One region of the Cytobacillus sp. FSL R5-0377 genome, then DNA from elsewhere that is predicted to be linked to it. Evidence: riboswitches for the same ligand, from Rfam matches in the RefSeq annotation. Region 1 holds a riboswitch; the other holds the start of a gene.

The links. A riboswitch is a leader RNA that binds a small molecule or an ion and turns the genes downstream of it on or off. The one in region 1 is predicted to bind ZMP and ZTP.
Region 2: another riboswitch for ZMP and ZTP. It lies ahead of NSQ49_RS21105 (bifunctional 5,10-methylenetetrahydrofolate dehydrogenase/5,10-methenyltetrahydrofolate cyclohydrolase); the one in region 1 lies ahead of NSQ49_RS22235 (phosphoglycerate dehydrogenase).

The regions. Positions count from the first base shown of each region.
Region 1 is NZ_JBBORA010000001.1:4,354,419-4,362,555, forward strand. It holds gene NSQ49_RS22205 (GNAT family N-acetyltransferase) at 1-470, shown strand, start outside; gene NSQ49_RS22210 (YhbD family protein) at 670-1,293, shown strand; gene NSQ49_RS22215 (polymer-forming cytoskeletal protein) at 1,305-2,024, shown strand; gene NSQ49_RS22220 (hypothetical protein) at 2,351-2,551, shown strand; gene NSQ49_RS22225 (twin-arginine translocase TatA/TatE family subunit) at 2,564-2,707, opposite strand; gene NSQ49_RS22230 (hypothetical protein) at 2,838-3,044, shown strand; ZMP/ZTP riboswitch at 3,355-3,433, shown strand; gene NSQ49_RS22235 (phosphoglycerate dehydrogenase) at 3,500-4,699, shown strand; gene NSQ49_RS22240 (sigma-70 family RNA polymerase sigma factor) at 4,862-5,536, shown strand; gene clpP (ATP-dependent Clp endopeptidase proteolytic subunit ClpP) at 5,563-6,144, shown strand; gene NSQ49_RS22250 (GntR family transcriptional regulator) at 6,190-6,849, opposite strand; gene brnQ (branched-chain amino acid transport system II carrier protein) at 7,143-8,137, shown strand, end outside.
Region 2 is NZ_JBBORA010000001.1:4,129,073-4,137,209, reverse strand. It holds gene NSQ49_RS21115 (DEAD/DEAH box helicase) at 1-81, opposite strand, end outside; gene NSQ49_RS21110 (cold-shock protein) at 384-584, opposite strand; gene NSQ49_RS21105 (bifunctional 5,10-methylenetetrahydrofolate dehydrogenase/5,10-methenyltetrahydrofolate cyclohydrolase) at 798-1,682, opposite strand; ZMP/ZTP riboswitch at 1,766-1,848, opposite strand; gene NSQ49_RS21100 (hypothetical protein) at 2,422-2,907, opposite strand; gene NSQ49_RS21095 (nucleoside hydrolase) at 3,088-4,047, opposite strand; gene NSQ49_RS21090 (glycerol-3-phosphate dehydrogenase/oxidase) at 4,147-5,811, opposite strand; gene glpK (glycerol kinase GlpK) at 6,007-7,497, opposite strand; gene NSQ49_RS21080 (MIP/aquaporin family protein) at 7,533-8,137, opposite strand, start outside.

The DNA.
Region 1 (8,137 bases):
TCTTAGAGTTATTTGCCATCCTTCCGGGTGATTTTCCGGAAGTCCATGTAAAGGAAGAAATCATAGTGGAAAATGTTACGGATGAAACATGGAATGATTATTTGGAATTTCAGTATGAGCATGATTCGGTCTATGGGGAAACTTTTGCAGAGAAAAAGAAGGCACAGCATCTTAGAAATTACAGAGATAAAAGCATTCAGCAGTTTATTGCATTCTATAAGGGGAAAGCTGCCGGTTCAGTTGATGTCATAATTAAAGAACGAACAGCTGAAATTGATGGATTGATGGTCCATGAGGAATTTCAGAAAAAAGGCATCGGCAGCCGCCTGCAGAAATCAGTGATGGATCAGTTTAAGGATAGAACAATCATTCTTGTCGCTGATGGAGATGATACCCCAAAAGAAATGTACCGCAGGCAAAATTACCTGTATTTAGGAAAGCAGTATAACCTATTAAAAGTATACGAATAAAGGGAGAACCTGGTTCTTATGGAGCCAGGTTTTTTTGTGTGAATAGAACATTGTTTCACTTAAAAAGATACAAATACTATTGATTTCCCACTAAAATACGAATTTTTTGTCGAAAAAACCCATGAAATTAAGAAGAAAATAATATTTTAAACGTAACAGTGTTATGTTACAATCAAATTAACAGAAAGGAGTCCTGGAATTGAGCGATGAATTAATTTCTAAAAAAGAGGTATTGGATTTAACGGGTATTTCATATGGCCAGCTTTACCGATGGAAAAGGAAGAACCTGATACCTGAGGATTGGTTTGTCCGTAAATCAACTTTTACAGGACAGGAGACATTTTTTCCAAAAGAAAAAATTCTCGAACGGGTTGAAAAGGTGCAGAAGATGAAGGATAGTCTCTCATTGGATGAGCTTGCTGATTTGTTTTCACTAAGTGCTTCAAATCTAAAGCTGACAAAAGAGAGTCTAATTGAAAAAGGAATCGTTTCTGAGCCTGTTATGAATATCTTTCTTGAAACACAGGGGGAAATGAACGAATTCAATTATCATGAAGTCCTGAAGCTTTATATTCTTTCCAACTTGCTGGAAGCGGGGGATATCCATATGGAGGAAGGGAAGATGCTTCTTCAGCTGCTGAATGATCATCAAAAAATACTGCAGCAGCCAAAGGCTGTGATTTGCTTCATACGAAAACTCGGGATATCCAGCTGTCTGGTTTCAATGAGCGGGGAAGGGGTCCTTCTTGAAAAAGGAACAAAATTGGCTGCCTCTATATCGATAGAGCAGTGTGCAGAAGAATTAAAATCTAAATTGACTTAGGAGGAATTGCGTTGGAAACGAAAGCACTGGGGAACTTAATCATTAATGGAGTTGGATCGGTTAATGGCGGAGCTTTTCATAAAGTTGAGATCAATGGTAAGGGAACAGTAAATAATGACATAGAATGTGAGAAATTCAATTGCAATGGCACCGGCACAATCCATGGAAACGTAAAAACCGAAAAAGGAAAAATCAGCGGTGCAGCCAAGATACATGGTGCAGTTAAAGCTGAAACCTTATCGGTCAATGGCTCTGCCTCCATTTCAGAAGCTGTCCTGTGCCAAAAGCTTGAGGTAGCCGGCAGCTCCTCTATCGGAGGCTCTGCAAAAAGTGATGAAATGGTAATAAACGGGAAAGCGAAAATTGCAGGAGACTGTGAAGCAGAGGTTTTCCGTGCAGAAGGGGCATTTAAGATAGAAGGTTTGCTGAATGCCGAAACAATTGATATTAAACTATTTGGAGAAAGTAAAGCGAAAGAGATTGGCGGAAGAGTCATAAAAGTAGCACAGCATAGAGAAAGCCTGTTCAAATTGATTAAATCAATCTTCCCCCTCAAGCTTGAGGCAGAATTAATTGAAGGGGATGACATCGAACTCGAGGGCACCTCAGCTCTGGTCGTCAGAGGGAAAAATGTCAAGATCGGCAAAAATTGCGAAATTGGACTTGTGGAATACTCTGGTGAGTACGAGTGTTCACCAGATTCTGAGGTAAAGGAATCACGGTTAATATAAATGCTGAAACCTAACCCTGCTGGTTAGGTTTTCTTTCTTTTGTTAAAAAATGTTTTTGCAATGGCTGCTGCTATTTGAATGAACTTACTGAGTTGATTGTATCGGGAGCATCAGGTAGTAAGATTCCGAAGCACGCATACACATCCCTTCGCTGCAATCAAGGAGCAGCCTTTATAAGTGAAAAACAACAATTATACCCAAAGAGCATATTGAAATTCCTAGCATCTACAGGAATTATTAGGTTAATAAGATTCCATTTTTTTCATTGTGTTAAAATAATCGTAAGCTAATGATTACGCACGAGGCTTTAAAAAGGAGGTCAGTTTATGTTTAGTTTTAATACCTTTAAAGATTTACGCTATTGGATTCTCTTTTTCCCGTATGTCCTCATCTTAATTGGTTTTGTTGTATTTTCATCAGGTTATCCGTATGCCTGGTTGTTTGTCTCCTTGTATGCAGGAGTATTTTGGGGGCATTACCATTTATGGAAGTATCTCGATGAGAAACGAATGAAAAATCGCAAATAATAATAAAAACGCTCAGATTATGAGAGTTTCTTTATGGTGTTCGTGTCTTGTATTCTCACCGACTGCTTTGCCTAGTTGAGGCAGTTTAGGTGGTCCGGTTAAGATTAGTGCGATAGCTAAAATTACAATTAAACCTGGAATACCGATGCTTGCCACAAATAACTCACTCCTATTTTTTAATAGCATAGAAAATGCCGATTTTAACTGAGGTTGGACGTTATCATTGTTTCTTGCTGCCATTAACAGGCAGCTGTCTTTAAATGCTTAAAAGGAGTTTATATTTATTATGAACAGAAAATCAATCCGGATCGTTTTAATGATTTTGATGTCAGCCATTTTTTTAGCCTATGCAGTTTACGTTTTTGTCTCCCCAGGTGTCAAGGAATTCACGTTTCTTACCGTTGTAGGCATCATAGGAGTTGTTTTTTCCTTAATAATTACCTATCAAGGAGCAGAGTGGTTATCGTTCATTTTTACGGCACTTCCTCTATAACTGCACTCGGTATCCTTTTTTGTCTATTCTATCCTGGATTCGAATACATTCCTTAAGATGGCATTATTCTTTCTAGCTGCTATTTATCTCATTCGTCTTGTTGAAGCAGGATGGAAAAAAGAAAATAAAATAAATCACTAACTTGTAGAATAGCAGTTTTTCATAAATCATCTGTTCTCCTGCATAATGTACAAAATCAGAAAAATATACTTTACTATTCCTCTAAAAAAATAATTTAATTTTTTTATAATGTAAGCGCTTTAGTAGGTTGAAGTTTTCAGAAGACTTTGATAAGATTTAAAAAACCGAAAAGGCTATGTGTAACTGGCGAGACGCGGATAACCGCGGGGGAGCACATAGTGTCGAAGCCGTTCGCCTGGGCAGAGGTAAGGGATTCTACCCTTGCCTCTTTCTGTTTAAAATCTGACAAAGTTAGTTGAAAAGGGGAGAATCGAGTGAGTATCATGACTTTAGACAAAGTGCAGACCATTAAAACACTAAATGCCATTGCGCCAAGCGGTCTGGAAGTGTTTAACAAGGATTATTTTACTATTGATAATGAAAGCGACAATCCTGATGCGATTGTTCTTCGCAGCTTTAATATGCATTCAATGGAATTTGGGGATCAATTAAGAGCAATCGCCCGTGCGGGTGCAGGCGTGAATAATATCCCGGTGGAGAAATGCACTGAGCAGGGAATTGTCGTGTTTAATACACCTGGTGCTAATGCGAATGCTGTTAAAGAAATGGTGCTTACTTGCTTAATGGCGTCATCACGGAATCTTTTTGCCGGCATCGCCTGGACGAAAACGCTGAAAGGTGAAGGAGAACAGATCCCTAAGCTTGTAGAAGCAGGGAAGAAGCAATTTGTCGGGAAAGAAATTAAAGGCAAAACACTCGGCGTCATCGGGTTAGGAGCAATCGGGGCACTTGTGGCCAATGATGCACTTGAACTTGATATGGATGTTATTGGCTTTGATCCATTCATTTCTGTCGATACGGCCTGGAATCTGTCCCGCAATGTACAGCGTGCCATGAGCATTGAGCAGGTGTTTGCAGAATCTGATTACATCACTGTCCATGTTCCGTTAACCGATGATACAAGGGAAATGTTCAATGAAGCTGCGTTTGGCATGATGAAAAAGGGTGTTCACATTCTCAATTTCTCACGCGGAGAGCTTGTGAATGAAGCTGATATGACAGCTGCCCTTGAAAGCGGAAAAGTGGGCAAATATATTACAGATTTCCCAAATGAGAATATCCTGAAAATGAAAAACGCAGTGGCCATTCCGCACCTTGGTGCATCAACAAAAGAATCAGAGGAAAACTGCGCAGTCATGGCAGCAAGACAGGTGAAGCACTTCCTTGAAACAGGCAATGTCAAAAACTCAGTGAATTTCCCAAATGCTGCGCTTCCTTACACCGGCAAGCGGCGTGTTACTGCTTTTCATAAAAACATTCCAAACATGGTCGGCCAAATCACCCTTGCCATTTCAAGCTACCAGCTTAACATCGCAGACATGGTGAACCGCAGCCGCGGTGAATATGCGTATACCATGATTGATATCGACAATAAAGTCAATGGCGATGTGATTCCTGGATTGCTTGAACAGATTAATCAGATTGAAGGCATTATCACATCACGGGTTATATAAAAATGCAGCCTCAATTCCGCCGGGATTGAGGCTTTTTTGTATCTGCACAGTATAGTTTCGTCGATGCTAAGAATAAACTGATAAAAATTTAAATCCCCCGTATCTTTTTGCTTTCTTATCCCGTTATAGAGGCAGAGATGTATTAAAGGAGTGAGCAGGTTTATGAAGCATGGGAAAGTTCAGGCTGAATCAAGTAATTCCTTCAAGCAGAGGGAAAGCTGTATGGCAGATATCTATCCTTCACTGCAGAGATATAGCCGGTTTCTTGCACAAAACCGCTGGGATGGGGACGATCTGGCTCATGAAGCAATCGTCCGCGCCTATAAAAATTATGCCCCTGAGAAAATTAATCAGGCGCTTTTAAAGAAGATTGTTTACAATTGCTGGATTGACACTCTTCGAAATAGAAAGCGGGAGCAGCTGGAGGAGTCCCCTGAAGGTGAAAAGAGGAATTCCAGCTCGACTGAAGGAGAAGCAGTCAGCCATCTAATAAATCGGCTGACCGCAAAGCAGGCCGTTATTTTTACAATGAAGGAAGGGTTCCGATACAAAACAAAAGAAATTGCAGATATCCTTCAGACTACTGAATTTGCAGTGAAGTCCACGCTGAACCGTGCACGGAAGCGGCTTCAGCATCCGGTTGAAGATAAGTCTTTAGAAGCTTTTGCAAATGAGGAGGAAGAAAAGCTTTTTCAACTGTTGCATCATTCAGTGGCATCAGAGGACCCATCCATCCTTATAAAGTCGATTCCTTTCCTGCAATCTCTGGAAAGCCATGCGAAGAAGCCTGTTCTGCGTGTTTCATCTCCTTCTAATACTCTCTGTATGGCGGCATAGATCCGCAAAGAACAGGAGGGATACAGATGACAGCAATACCATATGTCATTGAGCAGTCCAGCAGGGGAGAACGCTCCTACGATATTTACTCACGGCTTTTGAAAGACCGAATTATCATGATTGGTGAAGAAATCAATGATTCCGTTGCCAATAGTGTGATTGCGCAGCTGCTATTTCTTGCAGCGGAATCCCCTGATAAGGATATTTCGCTTTATATTAATAGTCCTGGCGGTTCTACAACTGCAGGGTTTGCCATCTTTGACACCATCCAATATATAAAGCCAGATGTCCGGACGATTTGCACAGGAATGGCAGCATCCTTTGGAGCGATGCTTCTGCTTGCAGGGAAAAAGGGCAAGCGCTACAGTCTGCCGAACAGTGAGATCATGATTCACCAGCCGCTTGGAGGAGCAAGAGGGCAGGCTACTGAAATCGAAATTTCGGCGAAGAGGATTTTAAAACTGAGGGAGCACATAAATGGAATAATTGCAGATAGAACCGGCCAGCCAGCAGAAAAAGTAGCACGGGACACGGACCGCGATTACTTCATGACAGCCGAAGAAGCAAAGGAATACGGGATTATCGATGAAATAATTTATAAAAGCTAGATAAATAGAAAAAGCAGCCGTTGGAGGCTGCTTTTTTGAGTTTGATCATTTTTCAACAGAGTAGTACTCGTCAATCGCACGAAGCCAATTAACACGAGCAATATGCCCGGCCTTTTCTCTGTCTTTTTGTTCAAATGCTTTTAATATATCTTCATGTTCTTGAATGGAACGTTCTTTTAAAATAATGGTTTTATTATAGTATAGCCGCATGACATGAGCCTGCAGCATGGAAGCTGTATTCGAAATATATGGATTTTCTGCAAGGTCAATAATGATATTATGAAACTTCTCATCCTTTTTCAAAGCTGTGAAGGTATCTCCTGCCATTAAAGCTTTAGCGAATTTATGGTTAATATCCCGAAGAATATTAATGGTTTCCTGGCTGACAACAGGTGCGGCCAGTTCAGCTGCAAGCGCCTGCAGCACACCTAAAGGAGGCAGGATCTTGCTGATATCTTCAGGGTTCACTGAAGTAACTTGAGTTCCTACACCCGGAAACATTTCGACAAATCCCTGAACATTTAGCAGCTGAAGCGCTTCTCTGATAGGCGTTCGGCTGACTCCTAATGCTTTGGCAAGATCAGCGTCATTCAATTTTTCCTTCGGCTGAAGTGTGCCGTCAATAATCCACTCCTGGATTTGGGAGAAGGCGCGATCTTTAGCGGATATACGGGTAGGTGATGAATAATTGGAGGGTATCGGCATAGCTGTAACCACCTTTTCATATCTTGCAATTTTGCTAGGATTTTAAAGTTATTTCCAATAGATATATATTTAGTATATAGAAGAAACTTGAAAAATTCAATATATCGCATGATTCGACAAAAAGTTTTATGCGATATATTGCATAACCATTTTGAATATGTTATCTTGAGTTATGCAATATATTACTAGCGTGAAAAAATAAAAATATTACAGTGCTGTAATTTTTCAGAAGATTTAAATTCAATAGACTGTTAGTATTGTATAACTTATCCACATTAATAGGAGGAAATGAAATGAACAGCAAAATACCATTATCATATATTGTGACAGTTGGTTTTATGCTCTTTGCCTTATTTTTCGGGGCAGGAAACTTAATTTTCCCTGCAATGCTTGGCCAGTCGGCAGGTACAAATGTATGGTCAGCGAATGCGGGCTTCATTATTACAGGCGTAGGCTTGCCGCTCCTGGGAATAATGGCTTTGGGCTTTTCGGGAAAAAGTGATCTTCAATCATTGGCAAGCCGTGTAAATCCAGTGTTCGGACTAGCTTTTACAGTAGCCCTATACTTATCAATTGGACCGCTTTTTGCCATACCGAGAACAGCTACAGTTTCATTCGAGATCGGCATTAAGCCTTATCTATCAGAAGGAAGTAGTTCAATCGGCTTAATTATAACTTCAATTATCTTCTTTGGAATTACAGCATTTTTCTCTTTGAACTCTTCAAAGATTGTTGATATTGTAGGAAAATATCTAACACCAATTCTTTTAATTGTAATTGCCGTTTTGATCGGTGCTGCATTCATTAATCCAATGGGTGCATTCCAGGCTCCGACTGAAGCTTATTTGAACGGTGCGTTCTTTAAAGGTTTCCAGGAAGGTTATCTGACAATGGATGCTCTTGCAGCATTTGTATTTGGTATCATTGTCGTAAATGCAGTAAAGGAAAAAGGCGCTGCAACCAAAAAAGATATTATGGTATCCATTGCTAAAGCAGGTTTAATTGCTTCAGGTCTTTTAGCACTTATTTATACATCGCTTTCCTTTATTGGAGCGTCAAGTGTCAGCGGTCTGGGAGCATTGGATAATGGCGGTGCTGTTCTATCAGGTGCGTCTTCACATTACTTTGGCTCCTTAGGTGCACTGCTTTTAAGTGTTATTGTATTTGGTGCATGTTTGACTACCAGCATCGGTCTGATTACAGCTTGTTCTTCATACTTCAATAAATTGATGCCAAAAGTGTCTTACAAAATGTTTGTAATTGTTTTATCCATTTTCAGTACAATTTT
Region 2 (8,137 bases), 230 kb from region 1:
AGGTGTTGGTTCCTCGAAGCCCATATTGGAAAGGGCTTTTACTATTTCATTACTTAAGCCAAAATCTGAAAAAGTTGTCAAAATATAAGTTCCTCCTTGAATTACATATGTTATTAGGTACTGAAAGACTGTTTTTGTTTTTGTATAAAGACATTGACACTTTACTAGGCTTTCCAGTTTGCATCTCTTTTTTACATTTCCGTTTGCACTAATTTTAAACTTTTTGTAAGTGAAGAATTTTAATTGGGTGAAATGAAAAATACATATCCTAAAAGCAGGTGTTGCAGAAGATCTGTTTTGAGGAATGCTGAAGGCTACAAAGTGGATAAGCAAACATAAAAAGGTGATGCATGATTAGACATGCATCACCTCATTAAGCAAAATTATGCTTTTGTTACGTTAGCAGCTTGAGGTCCACGGTTACCTTCAACGATTTCGAAAGTTACGTCTTGACCTTCTTCTAAAGTTTTGAAACCTTCAGTTTGGATAGCGGAGAAGTGTACGAATACATCTTGACCTTCTGAAGATTCGATGAATCCGAAACCTTTTTCTGCATTAAACCATTTAACTTTACCTGTGTTCATTTGTGTTGCCTCCAATAAATTGTTTTTCACTATAAATGTACCATTAAACTTAAACATAAAAAAGTCGCAGGTGCCAGAAATGAGGATGAACGATCGCCTACATTTCTTTGCAGCTACGACTACTTATCCAAAAAGTATATAACGATCTTTACAGCGTTAACCTAATAATAAACGACACCCAACTATAAGTCAATCCTTTTGGAAGCCAATTTTTCAATTAGTGATAAATTGACTATTTACGGCGATTCCCTCTTTATTTTGAGCCTTTTCAGCGGCCTGTACAGTATGTTTTAAAAGCATGGAAATTGTAACCGGTCCTACTCCGCCAGGAACAGGAGTGATAGCAAATGCTCTTTCAAAACAGCTGTCATACTCTGCATCTCCAATATTTCCTTCATTATAACCGGCATCAAGGACGATAGCCCCTTCTTTTAGCCATTCACCCTTAATAAAGTTAGGTTTTCCTACAGCTGCAACTACAAGATCAGCCTGCTTTACAATTTGCGGCAGGTTTTGGGTATATGAATGGCATGTAGTGACTGTTGCGTTACGATTAAGCAAAAGGGCAGAGACCGGCTTTCCCAGGATAGGGCTTCTGCCAACAACAACTGCATGCTTGCCTTCAGCTTCCAATTTATAATAATCCATAATTTCCAAAATAGCTGCAGGTGTACAGGACGGATATTCACCAAATCCGAAAGCAGTTTGTCCATATCCGAGGCTTGTAACACCATCTACGTCTTTTTCAATGGCAATGGCTTCGAAAGCTTTGCGTTCATCTATATGTCCAGGTACAGGATGCTGAAGAAGGATTCCATGTACAGATGGATCATTATTGAGTTCTGCAATCTTATCTAATAATTCCTCTGTTGTTGTGTCAGTTGACATATGAATACGTTTTGATAAAATGCCAAGCTTCTCACATGCATTGCCCTTCATCCTTACATAGGTTTCAGAAGAAGGATCATCCCCCACTAAAATAGTGGCTAAACAAGGCACAACACCTTTTCCCTTTAGGTCTTCAATACGATTCTTCAATTGATCCTTCACATGTTTTGCTACAACAATTCCATCAAGAATAATCTTTTTTTTCGCCATGCATATTCCTCCTAAAGGAAAAGCTCCTATTAGGCTTACGGGCTTTTCCATTTTATTATGAAAAAGGAGACAAGGGTATCCCTTATCTCTGCCCAGACGACCGGCTATACATAGACGCAGCTCCCCAGCGGTTAATTCCGCATTGTCGTCAGTCACTGCGATTTTGAAAAGCTATGTTAATAAATCCATAATAGCACAAAAACACAAATAATTAAACTAAAACTCACTTAAATGTTCGTGTTTTTTTAAAATAAATAAAAAAGGACAGTAAGAAACTGTCCTTATTAGAGATATATTTGAGTTAATTAATTATTACCTAAAACAATGAAAGCCCTGCCTCTCTTCCATCCTTACGGCTCCGAGACCGCGCCAGTGGGAATCAGGTTGAATCGGAATCCTTTCCGATTAGATGCTCTCTGAGATTTTAATATTTAAATGGTAAGAAACTTAATGAAGTAAAAATACGGAGAAGTGTCTGGTTTACAGAAGATGATTAAGAAGAACATTCAGCGTTAAGCTGTCCACACAAATTATTCTTAATTACAAACACATACTTACTCTTTCAAAATCCTAAAGAGCATAAAACATAATAAAAAGCCGCAGTTTCACTAAAAAGAATGTTCGGCTGCCGAATATTCCAAGTGAATTAACGACTTCAAAAATATACCTCAAATACTTCAATCACTATAATATCTTATATGAGGTTATCTGTCAAGAAAATATCTTGTCAACCCGCAGATTAGCTTTCTCCTTTGTACTCGGTCACATCAAAATAATCGGTTGTATCTTTATAGTCATTAAAACCTATATCCAAATCATGAAAATAGCGGTGAAGCTTGATTAAAGCGTCCTTTTCCCTGGTGCCCGACTGCACAGTTTTCGCCAGACTTGCTATCGTGTCCAAGTCAGTCTGAAGATCTTTATTCTCCGCTGATATTTTTTTAAGCGAGTTTATGATTAAATCAGCCTGCTCTTTTTGTTTTGGCCAGCTGACTTTACGGTCTCTTCCCCATCCAAGTGTTTCATTATAAAAAGTATGACTGGAGGCAATAAAGTCTCCTAAATCTTCGTACATTAATCCCTCGGGTGCCTCCGCATTTGCCGAGGTCTTTTGCATCTTAGGTTCATCCTTATTTAAAAAGACAAGGACAGTGTACGCCAGAGCAATGGCCAGGACCATTCCAAGAATTGAAAGAGTCATGTTTAATTTTTTATTTTTCAGCAATTTACAATCCTCCATTTGATCTTATTAATATATGATGTAGCTAAATGGATTTATTGCCATTTTATTTTTCCTAACGAATCTTCCGTTTACTGCAAAAGTTTTCCATGATATTAGATTCTATGTGAACAGTCTATTCCCCTTCAAACAAATAAAAAAGCTTTCAACACAATGTGTCAAAAGCTATTTCTGATTCTTCTGATAGAGAAAAGCCTTCATAAAATCAATAACAAAACCCTCCACGTCAAGCTCCATCGCAATGTTGTCAAGTGTTTCCGCCGGTTCCTCTTCAGGCTTAGGCCTAAAATCAGCGATGCTCTTTCCTTTGGCCTTTCCAAACTGCTCAATTCTCACTCTTCGTTTAACATATTTTACGAGATCAGGATTTGTGAGAACACTTAAAACAAGAACATCATGGAGCGGCGCACCCTCAATTCCCGGAACAAGCTCCTGGTAAGAATCATAATAATAATCATATGCAGGCTTAATTAAATCTTTAAAAGGAGATTGGGTGTTATTCGCGATAAATTCAATCGTCTCTGGCCGGATAATCGCTTTATTGGTTACATTTAACGGAAATATATATATGTTTTTTACTTTTTCAAGCACTGAATCCGCAGCAATGGGGTCAGCGTAAAAGTTTGCTTCAGCCTCTGGTGTCACATTTCCCGGAACCAGAAAGGCACCTCCCATTAAATAGAATGCATTTACATCCTTGTATGCATCCTTTCCATACAGAATGAGCGGCAGCGCCAAATCCGTCTGCCTCCCTACACCAACGATCACCAGGTTATTCTTATATTCATTAACTATTTCAATAATTTTATTGATATCATGAACCTCTATTTCACTGTTAAAATCCTTTGGAGGCTGAATGGGCCCAAGTCCTTCCTCCCCATGTATTTCAGGATAAAACACAGCAGTATCACCGGATAACGGCCCGCTTGCTCCTGCAATAATCGGAATGTCCTCTCTGCCTGCGAGGGTCAGTAAATAGGCAGTGTTATTAATGGATTCCTCTTTGGTTATGTTGCCATAAGCACTGACCACACCTACTACATTAATCTCAGGGTGCTGAAGGGCATACATCAGCGCAATTGAATCATCAACCCCCGAGTCAACAAACATTAGAACGTTGTACATAACCCACCTCCGCTACCTATATATATAATTGTATGACAGCGGACTGTCCCTTTTGTTTAAAATCTCCTCATAAGAAAAAAACTCCCCGTCCGGAGAGTTTTAGTCATGATCAGCAGGGTCTATGGCAGAGCTTAATTCCTGGCCCAGCTGGTTCTCGAAATTACTTTTTGCAGCAGCATCCCAATTAAATGCTTCAGCCATATATGAAATAACTTGCTCCTTGTATTCTCTCACTGTTTCAATATCAAAAAGGAGCGCTCCTGTTCTGCGGTTAAAAAAGTCAACAGGGGTGGCAGCCATTTCATGTTCTATTGCATATTTCAGCTTTGCCCACAATACCATAGGAAGACCGTAATGGTCAGCTTCACTCCCAGTCTCTTCAATTATATTAAAAATGCGGCCAACATTAGACCCGTACATTGTTACAAGGTGTTTCGACTGTTCAGCTGATAAGCCAATTTTTATTCCTTTCTCAGTCTGAAGCTCAACGAATTCCCGGAATTTAAAGGATCCCCCTACATCTCCTCCAGAAATGGGCAATGTTTTTGTGATACTGCTGCTAAATGTACTGTTCCATTCCTGTTTAAGTTTATCAGCAAGCAAATCTACAATGGTTTCTGCCATTTTCCTGTACCCTGTCAGTTTCCCGCCGGCAATTGTCAACAAACCAGTATCCGACTCCCAAATTTCATCCTTGCGTGATATTTCGGAAGGGTCTTTTCCTTCTTCCCAAATAAGTGGACGAACACCAGCCCAGCTGGATTCAATATCCTTCTCCGCTATTTTTACGGAAGGGAACATAAAGTTAATCGCGTTTATAATGTAGGTTCTGTCACTTGCAGTCATTTTTGGATTGACAGGATCTGAGTCATAAAAAGTATCAGTTGTCCCCACATATGTTTTTCCGTTTCTAGGTATAGCAAACACCATCCTTTTGTCAGGAGTATCAAAGTACACAGCCTGCTTTAATGGGAACTTGGATTGATCAATGACCAAATGAACACCTTTAGTCAGGCGCAGGGCCTTTCCTTTCCTGGAGCCGTCTTTCTCACGAATGGAATCAACCCAGGGGCCGGCAGCGTTAATAACTTTTTTTGCTTTAATTTCATAGATCCTGCCAGTCAGCTGATCAGCAGCAGCAGCCCCGCACACCTTACCTTGTTCATCATATAAAAGTTTTTCAACCTTCATATAGTTAACTGGAATAGCCCCTTTTTCTGCAGCGGCTTTCATTACCTCTATCGTAAGACGTGCATCATCTGTGCGGTATTCTACATAATAACCGCCGCCTTTTAGGCCATCCTTTTTTATGAGCGGCTCTTTTGACAATGTTTCCTGGACATTGAGCATTTTTCTGCGTTCGGCCTTTCTGACGCCCGCAAGGAAATCGTACACTCTAAGTCCGATTGAAGTTGAAAATTTCCCAAATGTGCCTCCTTTATGCATTGGGAGAAGCATCCACTCCGGTGTAGTCACATGTGGACCATTTTCATATACGATAGCCCGCTCTTTTCCGACTTCAGCTACCATTTTAACTTCGAATTGCTTAAGATATCTTAACCCACCGTGAACCAGTTTGGTTGAACGGCTGGAGGTTCCTGCTGCAAAATCCTGCATTTCCACAAGTGCTGTCCTCATACCCCGTGCTGCAGCATCCAGCGCAATCCCTGCTCCGGTTATGCCTCCGCCAATTATCAGAACATCAAATTCTTTCTTTGTAAGAGTATTTATCATGTCAGTACGATTTAAATTAGAAAATGTCATGGCTGTCTCCTCCTTATTGAAAAGGTTAGTAGTTGTAACTACCCCTTTTAAAGCAGGGAATAAAAAAGAGACCACAAAATACATTATCGATTAGACGATAATGATTTTGTGGTCTCTCCGCATCTCCTGCCGAACTATTAACTTAAGTTTATTGTATCATAAAAGAAATGAATTGTGTATAAAACCTGCTTCAGATTATTTAAAGGCAATTGCAGCATTTACAGCTTTTTTCCAGCCTTTATATAATTCTTCCCGCACCGGATTATCCATTGATGGATGATACGATTGGTCAATTGCCCACTGCTCAGCAATTTCCTCCTGTGATTTCCAGAACCCGACGGCCAATCCAGCAAGGTAAGCTGCCCCAAGCGCAGTCGTTTCATTAATTACCGGCCTCTCTACAGGAACATTTAAAATATCTGACTGGAACTCCATCAAGAAATTATTTTTCACGGCTCCTCCATCTACTCGAAGCGTCTTAAGTTCAATGCCGGAGTCCGCTTCCATCGCAGAGAGGACATCTTTTGACTGATAAGCAAGTGACTCAAGTGTCGCACGGATAAAGTGCTCTTTGGACGTTCCCCGTGTGACTCCGAATACTGCTCCCCTGACATCGCTGTCCCAGTACGGGGTGCCAAGGCCAACAAAAGCCGGAACTACATATACTCCATCAGTAGAGTCGACTTTTTTGGCATAGCTTTCACTGTCCTTTGCATCCTTGAGCATTCTCATTCCATCGCGCAGCCATTGAATAGCAGAGCCCGCAACAAAAATGCTGCCCTCCAAGGCATATTCAATTTTCCCACCAAGTCCCCAGGCAATGGTTGTTAGAAGTCCATGTTCAGATTTCACGGCTTTTTCACCTGTATTCATAAGCATGAAACAGCCGGTGCCGTAAGTGTTTTTAGCCATTCCTTTCTCGAAGCAAGCCTGTCCAAACAGCGCAGCCTGCTGATCCCCTGCTGCCCCGGCGATAGGTACTTCCTTCCCGAAAAAGTGATAGTCAACAGTCTTAGCATACACTTCGGAAGATGGCTTCACTTCAGGAAGCATCGTTTCCGGAACTCCGAGAATATTCAGCAGCTCTTCATCCCATTTAAGTTCATGAATATTAAACATTAAGGTTCGGGATGCGTTGGAATAATCGGTCACATGTGCTTTTCCCCCCGATAGTTTCCAGATTAGCCAAGTATCAATGGTTCCAAATAATAATTTTCCCTGTTCTGCTTTTTCCCTTGCTCCATCCACATGATCAAGCAGCCACTTTACCTTTGTTCCAGAGAAATATGCATCTATTAATAAGCCGGTTTTTTCTCTGAATAGGTCGTTATAGCCTTTCTCCTTCAATTCCTCACAAATTTCGCTCGTCTGCCTTGACTGCCATACAATCGCATTATAAATCGGGACCCCCGTTTCTTTATCCCAAACAACAGTTGTTTCCCTCTGATTTGTAATGCCAATTCCTGCAATCTGCTCAGGTTTTATTCCAGATTCTGAAAACACGCCTGCAATCACCGATAAAACGGAACCCCATATTTCATTGGCATTATGTTCAACCCAGCCAGGCTTTGGAAAATGCTGTGTGAACTCTTTTTGTGCGGTGTGCACAATCTCTCCTTTTTTATTAAAAAGAATGGCTCGTGAACTAGTAGTTCCCTGATCTAATGATAAAATATATTTTTCCATAATGGACTCCTCCCAATCTCAATCAATATTCTTATTTATGCAGCCACTTTAGAAGAATCAACTTCCCCCGGTTGTTTTTTGCCAAAGATATACGAAAGAATTAATACTATTATATTAACACCCAGCACTGCCCATAACATACCTGAAGCTTTGCCAGCAAACATAACTTGATAGAATGCAGATCCCATTAAGCCCCCGAGGATTGGCCCTGCTACCGGGATCCAAGCATATCCCCAGTTCGATTTCCCTTTACCTGCAATAGGAAGAAGAAAATGAGCAATTCGCGGCCCAAGATCACGGGCCGGATTAATCGCATACCCGGTTGTCCCGCCAAGAGACATGCCGATAGCTACGATAAGAAGACCTACAGCAATCGGGTTTAACCCTTCGGTAAATTGATTTGCTCCAATAAACATCAATCCCAATACAAGAATAAATGTGCCAATCATTTCACTCAATAAATTTGAAAATGTATGGGAAATCGCAGGACTGGTTGAGAATACAGCAAGCTTTGCCCCCTGGTCTTCTGTTTCTTTCCAATGCGGCAGATAGTGGAGGAACACAATAACTCCTCCCAAAAAGCCCCCCAGGACTTGGGCCAGAATATACCCCGGCACGTCAGACCATGGGAGATCCCCGC